Regions from separate parts of the Candidatus Solincola tengchongensis genome, predicted to be linked through region 3. Evidence: riboswitches for the same ligand, from Rfam matches in the RefSeq annotation. Region 3 holds a riboswitch; each other region holds the start of a gene.
What was found. Region 3 has a riboswitch for cyclic di-GMP ahead of H7007_RS12280 (SdrD B-like domain-containing protein). Riboswitches for the same ligand answer to the same signal wherever they lie in the genome.
Positions count from the first base shown of each region.

Region 1: another riboswitch for cyclic di-GMP. It lies ahead of H7007_RS07570 (CAP domain-containing protein); the one in region 3 lies ahead of H7007_RS12280 (SdrD B-like domain-containing protein).
Region 2: another riboswitch for cyclic di-GMP. It lies ahead of H7007_RS05940 (hypothetical protein); the one in region 3 lies ahead of H7007_RS12280 (SdrD B-like domain-containing protein).

Region 1 covers NZ_JACVJJ010000084.1:53,797-57,046, reverse strand. The annotation lists partial or broken gene rplU (50S ribosomal protein L21) at 1-286, opposite strand, end outside; gene H7007_RS07570 (CAP domain-containing protein) at 515-2,005, opposite strand; cyclic di-GMP riboswitch class I at 2,103-2,192, opposite strand; gene H7007_RS07565 (sortase) at 2,729-3,250, opposite strand, start outside.
Region 2 covers NZ_JACVJJ010000067.1:15,242-18,491, forward strand. The annotation lists gene H7007_RS05935 (TasA family protein) at 1-176, opposite strand, end outside; gene H7007_RS05940 (hypothetical protein) at 514-1,548, opposite strand; cyclic di-GMP riboswitch class II at 1,779-1,862, opposite strand; gene H7007_RS05945 (PBP1A family penicillin-binding protein) at 2,654-3,250, shown strand, end outside.
Region 3 covers NZ_MU158678.1:2,087-5,336, forward strand. The annotation lists partial or broken gene H7007_RS12280 (SdrD B-like domain-containing protein) at 1-1,260, opposite strand, end outside; cyclic di-GMP riboswitch class II at 1,512-1,597, opposite strand; gene H7007_RS12285 (O-antigen ligase family protein) at 1,693-3,250, opposite strand, start outside.

The sequences.
Region 1 (3,250 bases), on a different contig from region 3:
GGACCTCGGTGAAGAGCTGCCGGTGCCCGCGCTTGCGGTGGTATCCCTTCTTGGGGCGGTACTTGAAGACCACTACCTTTCTTCCCTTGCCATGCCCCAGCACGGTGCCCTCCACTTTGACCTTGCCGGCCTCCGGGCCTACCAATACCTTGCCCTCCCCTCCGGCCATGATCACGCGCTCGAAGACGATCTTCTCGCCCACCGGGACGTCAAGCTTCTCCACCCGGATCACCGAGCCGCTCTCCACCCGGTACTGCTTCCCGCCCGTCTCTATGACTGCGTACATGACATCCAACCTCCAGGGTCATTTTAACACGGTTTTATAAGATAACACGGTGCCCGTGCACTGTAAAGGAAGACGGTCCGTCCCCTACGACCCTGTACGGCCTCCTTCCGTGAACCTCCCGGGTTCCACCCCGTCGGGCAACCTCTTGCAGGAAGGGGTGGAGCAGGTCCGACAGAGCGGGGCCGCCCGGAGACCGGACGGCCCCTCTTATATGAAACCCTCAACCGGTCAAAGCACGCAGCCCTCGGCGAAGAACCAGTCCGTGGAGGGCTGGGCGGCTCCCACGGAACTGTTGCCGTCGGTGATGCCGCCGAAGTTGAAGTACTCGGCCAGCTCCGCCACCACGGGGAGCGAGGCCTTCACCTGGGTGGAGACGTCGGTGGACTCCAGGCCGGGTATCTCGTCCACGTGCACCGTGCGGCGAGCGTGCGGCGCCAGCTTGACCGTGCGCTCCACGCGCTGACCGCCCGGTCGCATGAAGCTCAGGGTGACCGTGGACTCGCTTTCGTGAGGGTTGACCAGGAGCACGTAGAGGTCGAAGGACCCGCCCGTGTAACCCTCGGCCAGGTACCACTCGTCGCGCAGGGACTGGGCGCCGATGGTGTTGTGCCCGCCCGTGCGGCCGGCGTAGCTGAAGTACATGGCCCGCTCGGCGACGATGGGGAGGTCTGAGGCGACCTGGGTGGAGACGTCGGTGGACTCCAGGCCGGGTATCTCGTCCACGTGCACCGTGTAGCGACGGCGGGCGGGCACGTTCACCTGGTGGGTGACCACCCGTCCGTCGGGGCGCATGAAGTTGAGGGTCACCGCGGCCCCGCTCTCGTTGGGGTTCTGGAGGAGGATCCAGGTGTCGAAGGTCCCTCCGGTGTAGCCCTCGGCGAAGAACCAGCTGCTGGAGGGGCTGGGGGCGCCGATGGAATCCGACCCCCCTTTCTTCCCCTGGTAATTGAAGTACATGGCCCGCTCCGCGAGGACCGGGAGGTCGCTACTCACGTGCACGGAGAAACTCCCCTTCCCCACCGTCTCGCGGACCGGCACCGTGAAACGGCTGTAGGCCCCCACCTGGTAGGTGAAGACCCGGTTCTCGCCGTCCTCTCCCTGGAAGGTCACCTCCACCCTCGCCGTGGCTCCGTTGGGGTTCATTATGAGCACGAAGGTGTCGAAGGTGGCCGACGGGGCGGGTGAGGCCCCCGGGAGCTCAGCGGTGGGCGGGATGGTGGTGAAGCGCATGAACTCCTGGGTTATGTACAGCCCGCCCGGCCCCGGGACCACGCCTATCCCGATGCAGTTGAACTCACGGCGCAGTATGTTCTCCCGGTGGGAGGGGCTGTTCATGAGCGCCTGGAAGGCCGCGTCCACGTTGGGGGCCTTGGCGATGTTCTCGCCGGCCAGCGTCCACCCCGTTATCCCGCGCGCGGCGATACGTTGCTGCAGGTTCCCGGAGACCGGGGAATCGTGGCCGAAGAAGTTGTACTGTATCATCTCCTGGGAATAGGAGCGGGCGAAGTCGGTGAGCTGCTGTTCCACGAGCAGTGAGGGGAGGCCGGCCGCATTACGTGCCTGGTTTACCAGTTCCAGCATGCGCGCCTCCTCCGCGGAGACGTTCACAGCCGCCTGAGCGTTCCCCGTCATGAGAGCCGGCAGCACGGCGGACAGGAATATCAGACCTATCGCCACCAGGCATGTGATGCCCTTTCGCCACCAGGTGAGCCCCTTCAATCTCGTTCTCCCCCTTCTTGTCCCCGAGGGCTGGTGGCGACCTCTTCCGCTCCCCAAAAAAACGCCCTTTCCCGGCGGAAAGGGCGTCGCTTTTCAAGGCGGCAGCCTGGCGATCATAACCGCTCTCGCGGTCTTAGACCCATGGCTTTGCGCCCTCTCCTTTCGGAAGAGTTTGCCTTTATCACCTTCGGGGATATTCGGTTTTCAATTTTCAAAACAGTTATCGGCAGTACATATATCTTTCTTTAAGCTTCCAGACGTCGTATTTCGATCAACCGGATGGGCGGAACGGGTTTCCGCCGCGGGGTGGAAAACCCGCTATGACCCTAAAGGCAAGGCGTGAACTTTCCGATAAAAGAAATGCCAAAATATCATTGCCGAGTGAGTTTTGGCCCGGACCGGAAAGTCTGCCCGCTTTCCGGTCGTCTTTTTTCTCTCCATACCCTGCGGTGAGGCCCTACCCTCGGACCGCACACCTGCGCAAGCCCCAGGCACGCGGATGCCCTGCGTCTTGGGCCCCATCCGTCCCCGCGCCGCCTCAGTGCCGAGGGTCGGGCCATCCCCGGAGAAAGTAGAGCGGTTGCTGGCTGCGCCCCGAGAGACCCGCGGTGTCCTCGGAGCCGGACGGCGATATGGGCCTGAGAATCGGAGCCGACCCGGTGTGAGCGCGGAAGGGGGCACAAGAAGGTCTCCGTGGTGCAGGAAGATGCGGCCGCCGACACCCTAGTTGCCGTCGGCGTCCCTGTCGGGACCTCCGTGCCTTTCCGTCCTTTCCAGCCGTCCCTTCACCACGACCCTTCGCGAGGCGCTGTACCAGGGATGGCAGGCGGTCAGGGTCACCTCGCGCTCCTCCCCCTGCTCCAACACCGTGAGGTCGGTGGGCAGGACGACGCGCTGTTCGTAGACCAGATAGGTATAGCGCGCCTCCGCCGTCTCCAGGACTATCTCATCACCCGGTCTCAATTGCTCGATGTGGCGGAAGGGAGCTCCATAAGTGGTGCGGTGGCCGCTGATGACGCAGTTGCCCACCTGCCCGGGATAAGCCGTGCCGGGTATATGCCCGGGGCCGCGTTTCAGGTTCTCCGTGTCCTCAAGGCCCTCCAGCTCGACCACGATGGCGTCGAGGCCCAGGCGGCTCACCAGAAGACGGGCTATCCCGTCACCCACGGCCACCGGTTCGCGTTCCGGCGCCGGGGGCCTCTGTTCCCAGATCCGGAAGAGCTCCTTTTGGGCGGCGGCGGCCCT
Region 2 (3,250 bases), on a different contig from region 3:
CATTTCTCGATAATGATGTCGATGGGCCTGTCTCCGCCGTTCACCTTGAGGTCGAGCTTACCGGCCTTCCAGGTGGTCGAGGCCGCCTCGGTGTCCTGGAACTGCGCGTGCACTCCCAGTCCCACCATGGTCGTCGCCAGGGCGATGACCACTCCGATCAGGAGTACCTTCTTCATCCTTTCCTCCTTTCCGCCGCTCGATGTATTCCCCCATGAATCGAGCGCTTTCCATCCTCTCGACAACCGCAACGGCGCCACGCTTTCTGCTGGGTCTTTCGTCTCATCACCTCCTTTCGCCACGCTACCGGCGCCGTGATGCGAAACGGCGTGGGATGTTCGACCTCTGGCCTCGAGGGGCCGTTAGCACAGCGCGTCGCCCCCTAGCCACTTCTCCCACAAACCGTGTTCCAAAAAGGAAAGCGGGTACACGAAAGGCCTAGCCGGGCTCACCATGTGCTCTTCCTGCCTTGCTCACACCGTGCGACGTGTACCCGCTTTCCGTCACCCCCTCTCCTCAGATCACCTTCACATACCCGATGCAATAAATGACGTGGTCCCGGTAATCGGTGATCTCGAGCTTGTAGACCCCGGGTGCGAGGTCCAGGAGGTTGAACCCACAACGCACTTGGGTTTCGGAAAGAACGGCAAAGGACACGCTCCAGGCGGTATATCCGCTTCTCGTCAGCCTGGCCTGCCAGCCGGTCCGGAAGACCCCTCCCTCGATCAGCAGCTCCACGGAGAGCGCCGCGTTGACCACGGAAGGGGTCACCTTGAAGCCCCCGATGCCACCCGGGGTCGGCTCGTCGCCGCGCGGCTTTTGGTCCTGCCCCCCGTTCGGCGGGCTCGCGTCGTCTACAGGGCCTTCCCATGGGGGCCGGTCCGGTGACGCGGGGGTGCCGTTACCGCCTGACGGCGCAGTCCGTGCCGGGTCGCCGGGGGTGGGCGACACGGCGCCGCCCCCGCCCCCCTTCCCCTCCCTTCCCGGTGAGGCCGCACCCCCACCTCCCGAGTCCGGCACGAGGACGGTGAGGCATGAGGGAAGGGACGCCTCTTTCCCTTCGGGCGTTCGCAGGGTCAGGGTGAAGACTCCCGCTCCCACATCCCTTAAATCGAAGGTGCAGAGAAACCGGCCGTCGCTCAGCGCCCTCATCTGCGAGGGCTGGAGCGAAGCCACCTCGTTCCACATGGAGATCGCGAAACCCTGACCCGGGTTGTTGCTGCAGGTAACGACAACCTCGGCGAAGGTTCCCGCGTAAAGCGTCAAGGGTTCCACGAAAAGCAGAACGGGCGCATCCTCATTCAAGACGCCGGGCATTTCCACGCCCTGGATGCTGATCACGGCCACGAGTTCCTCCGTGTCGCTCCAGAGGGCCATGGTGGGCGCCAGTCTCTCCGTATAGGCAAGGGATGCCGTCAAAGCGAAAAGCAGCGCCAGGAGGGTGCAACCGATCGTCTTGCGCCCGTTGAGGAACGTCTCCTCCCAGCCCACGTCGGAAAACGTATGGCTCTTCTTCCGCCGCGCAAGCGTTTTTCCAGAGGAGGACTTCACGTCTTACCACCTTCCCCTTTTGAGACGTATGTATTAAAATAAAAATGGGTGCACTAAAGGCCTAGCCGGGCTCATGGTGTGCCTAGGGGCAGTGGCAGCTGCCCCTCCTTTTTAATCGATCACCCCGAAGAATATCTCCCCTCTTTTCATCCCCACACCCTAACGCGATCTTTTAAAGCCTTTTCACCCCCATAAGCCGCTTAATAATTTATAAAACCGACCAGAACGTCTCCCGTTCAGGCCGGTTTCACCACTAGCTCCTCCCGGTTCAGGTGACCAGACTTCAAACCGGGGTTCACAGCTTCCTAACGCTAACTGGTCAAGAAAGATGGAAGATGCTTTTCGTTGATGCCCCTTTCGCCCGAAGTTCAGCCTACAATTGTGATGAAATTTTTACATATTTTCCATAAATTATCAAGCATAACAAGCATATGGGCATTTTCATACTTGGATTTCGATCTTCCTGAGCGGTGAAATTCCATCTCTTTTAACCCAGCGCGGCGACCGTAAGCCGGCACGGCTCGGGCAAGCCTCTCGTTCCATACCTCCCTTTTCTTCTTTTCGTCCTCGATTTACGAAGGATTCTCCATGCCATTTAAAAATATGTCTCGGGCGAGACCTCGCATGGTTCCGGAAATCCTGCTCCTGCCGGGCACCTCGCCTTTCGGTCGTCTCTTCCGCTGCTCGAGGGATGGTGCCCGGTCGGTGGCGTTTCCTGTCCCCTGGGAAGCGGGCTCCACACTGAGGTAGGTCGCCTCCGGGCAAGTCACGGAAGCGGTGAATGGGGCCGGGAACGGGAGGCGAACCGGATGCCCGTCTTTTTCCGGGTCGCCCCGGTTTACTTATATCCCACTTGGAACCTAGAACCCTCCTCGCAGCACCTGCACCTCATTCCCCGCGATCGTCTCCCGGGAAGGGAAGGATAGAAAGCCGGCAGTGGAGAAGTCCGATTAGCGAAAAGAAGATGGCCGGGAACGCCTGAGAGCGCCGTGAGAGGGTGGAGGATGCGCCGACCTGGGAACCCCGGCCTGCTTCCCACTGTCTATTCATAAGGGTAGCATAAGGGTAGAATCGAGGCAGGACCGGGTCGTCAAGAGGTAGTGCCATGCGAGTATTCCTGCGCATATCGCTGATCGTCTTCCTGTGTCTGGTCCTGCTTGCCGGAGGTTTCCTGGCCTGGTTCTATACCGGCGTGGGCCTTCCCAGTCTCTCCCAGCTGGAGAAGCACCGCATGGACCAGACCTCCAAGATACTGGCCGCCGACGGCACGGTCATCGCCGAACTGCACGGGGAACAGCACCGCGAAAAGATATCCCTGGACCAGATATCGCCTTACCTGCGCCAGGCGGTCATCGCCATCGAGGACGAACGCTTCTACTCCCACAGCGGTGTGGACTGGAAGGCCATCGCCCGTGCCTTCTGGACCAACGTGGTACAGGGAAAGGTGGTGCAGGGCGCCTCCACCATCACCCAGCAGTACGTGAAGAACACCCTCACCGGTAAGGAGAGGACCTACTGGCGCAAGGTGGAGGAGGCCAGCCTGGCCAACAAGCTGGAGAGGAAGTACTCCAAGGACAAGATACTCGAGCTCTATCTCAACGACGTCTATTTCGGACAGGGATGCTACGGGGTGAAGACCGCCTCCCAGACCTTCTTCGGGAAGCAACCCTCGGAGCTCTCCTTGGAGGAGGCCGCCCTCCTG
Region 3 (3,250 bases):
TTGGTAACGACCGTGGAGGTTCTCGCCCAGAGGGTTTCCGAAGAGGTCGTAATTGTTGCATGGAAGCTCTTTCCAGCTGCTGCAGCCATGGGGATAGACGGGCAACCATGAGGGGCCGGCGCCCGTCGGCTTCTGGTAGGGACCGTCCCAGCCGTCGGCGGGGATCAGCATCCCGTCCATGTCGTGGAAGAGCTCGATGACCACCGGCTGGGGATGCAGTGAATCACCGTCATCCAACTGGCCGTTGCAGTTTGTGTCCTCGAAGACCAACACCTCGACCTTGCCCTTGAGGCACTCCGTCCTTTTGTTGAGGAAGTCCACGCCGGTGATCTCCTGGCCGGCGTCCACCTGGACGCCGTCGTGGGAGCCGTCGGCGGGATTGGTGGGCGTCCAGCAGTCGCAAAGGACCTCCTTGACCGTGTAGGTACCCGGTTCCAGTTCCTGGAAGGAGTATCCCCCGTCCTCCCCGGTGATCGTATCCGCCACCTTGGCCCCGTCCTGCCACAGCTCCACGGTCACCCCGGGGACAGCCGGCTCGCCGGGGTCGTGGACGCCGTCCCCGTCCAGGTCCTCGTATTTATGCCCGGAGATGGAGCCCGGGGGCTGAGGCAGGGGCGCGTTGCCGAAGAAAACGGTGACCGTCTCGCCGCAGGGCTGCGGCATCCAGCACTGGATGCTGGAACCGGTGCACAGCTCGATCTCGTAAGAGGTGGGTGTTGTGGCCCGGTACCCCGGAGGCACGGTCTCGCTCACCACGTAGATCCCCGGTTCGAGGTCCTCGTAGCATGCCCGACCGTCCTGACCCGTTAGGCGAGGATTGCCGCCGTTGAGGGTGATGGTCACCCCGGCCATTCCCGTTTCCCCGGAGTCTTTTACCCCGTCACCGTCAGAGTCCAGGAACTTGACCACGCAGATCTCGCACTCCGGCTGCGGCGGGGGGCAGCACAGGGGCTGGGACCCCTCCGCGGCTGGCGCCGCTTCCGCCTCGCTCTCGCCCATGCCCGTTCCGGGGTCAACAACCTTTCCGGCCCCGGCGCCCTCCAATGCCTGGCCCTCGCCGGTGGCGGGCACTCCTTCCGTGCTTCCCTCCCCCTGTGCCAAGACCTCCGCTTCGCACGATACCGCGGTCGCCGCGGCGCTCTGCGGCTCCTCGGGCGTCTCGCCATCGCCGGCCAACGCCGAGACTATGCCGCCGAGCAGTGTGGCCAGGAGCAGCAGGCACACGGAAAGGATCACCAGTCCCTTCCTTGACCCTTTCATTCGGTTCACCTCCGTTTTGAAGATCCTTCCATCTGATTTTTGGGCAACAGGAATAGTGGGCTTCCGATGGAAGGGCTTCTCGTCACGGTGACAAGGGGAGGATCATAAAGAGTCGGTTACCAGAAAGACTTTGCCGAGTGAGTTCTGGCCCAGACCGGAAAACCTGCCCCTTTTCCAGCCCTCCCTGGTTTTTGTGTCCTCCTTTTGTCATCCCTCCGCCAATATACCCTTTATACAAAAACCCGATCGCATAGCGATCGGGCCGGTTTCACCACTCGCTCCCCGTCATCCAGGTGACCAGGTCACGGACGACGGATCTCAGCTTTCCCTATCGCCAGTATAAAACTGAACCGATTCCCGTTATCCATTTTTATTATACAATTAAAAGGTGGAAAATTGAACAGTTTATTCCCGTCAAGACGATCATCCTCGTCAAGAAGCCCCGGCCATCCGTTCCCTTCCCCTCTCCGCAGGGAGCAGTGAGGCCGCCAGGAGCTCGGGCAGGTTGTGGAAGAGGGGCTCCCTCTCCTCCAGCGCTCCTTCCCGGAAGATGTCGTAAAGGGCTTCTCCCATGGCCAGGTAAACCCAGAAGAGGGTCAGCATGGGGATGGCGAAGAGGATCCAGGCCCCGAACATGTTGGACACGGCGTAACCCACCATGCCCAGCATGAAGGCCTCGGCATGGAAGTAAATGCAGGGGTCCTGGCGGGAGCGGGATCGCGCCCGGAGGAGGATGCCCCAGTAGATCCCGAAGAGGAGCAGGAAGGCGGTCAGGCCCACCAGGCCGTGGGACACAAGGTAGGTGAGGAAGGCGTTCTCCACCGCCGCCCAGGTCTGGCGGATGTTGTTCTCGATGATGCGCTGCCCCTCCATGCCCATGCCGATGCCGAAGATGGGGTGCTCGAGAAAGTAGTCTAAGGCCAGTTTGTAGGTATAGATGCGCACCTGCGCCGCCTCCTTGGCGCTGAGGCTGGAAAAGCGCTTCTTCACGAACTCCGGGGGGTTGAGCATGACGAAGATGAGCGCCAGAACCAGTATCACCGTGGCCGCCGTGAGCCAAAGCCGGCGGTCGAAGAGCCCGAATAGGCCGTAGAGGGCGGCGATGACCCCTGCGGCCACCCAGGCGGCCCGGGACCCGGTGAGGAAGAGGGCGGCCATGTTGATGCCCATCCCGGCCAAAAGGAGGAACCAGGAGAAGTAGCGGCGACCCCTCCAGGCCAGGCTCAGGAGACTCACGAAGAAGGGAAGTGCGAAAATGAGGTACCCGCCCAGGACGTTGGGGTGGAGGAAGGTGGAGTTGATGCGGTAGGCCTGCGCCTCGCTTTCCCCGGCCACATAGTTAACCGACTCCGGGTAACCGAGCTTGGCGAGCACGTGCTGGGCGACCCATTCCGTCTTCGTCTGCCCGATGGCCTTCTGGACCAGTCCAAACAGGGCCACCAGGGTGAAGCAGACCATCATCAGGATCACCAGGTTGCGGAAGGCCTGGCGCGTCCTCACGATGCTGATGACCACGAAGAAGACGTAGGCGAAGACGACGGTGCGCACGAAACGGAAGGCCATAACCAGCCCATTGGCGTCGTGGAGGAAGCCCACGAAACAGGCCAGGATGGAGGTGAGCACGTAGGCGGCGACGGCGATGGTGATCGGGCTTCGGACTTTCAACTCCGCCTTTCCGTTCACCGTCTTGATGAGGAGAGCCACGAAGGTCAAAGCCATGACGATCTCGTGGATGTTGAAGTGTATCCCCCTCGACTCACCCACCATGGCCACCTGTATGCCCAGGTTCCAGGTGGGGCCGGCCTGGGGGAGGGTGAGGTTGAAGAAGATGAAGATGGCCACCCCCAGCCAGAGCCACTGGTAGATGACCACCAGGAGGATGGCCCCCGCGGCCAGAAAGAGGATGATCTTCACCGGGAGCTGGGTGGAGATCAGGCCGGCCAATATGCCGCACAGGGCCACCGCGGCCAGGATCGCCGCCGTCTTGCGG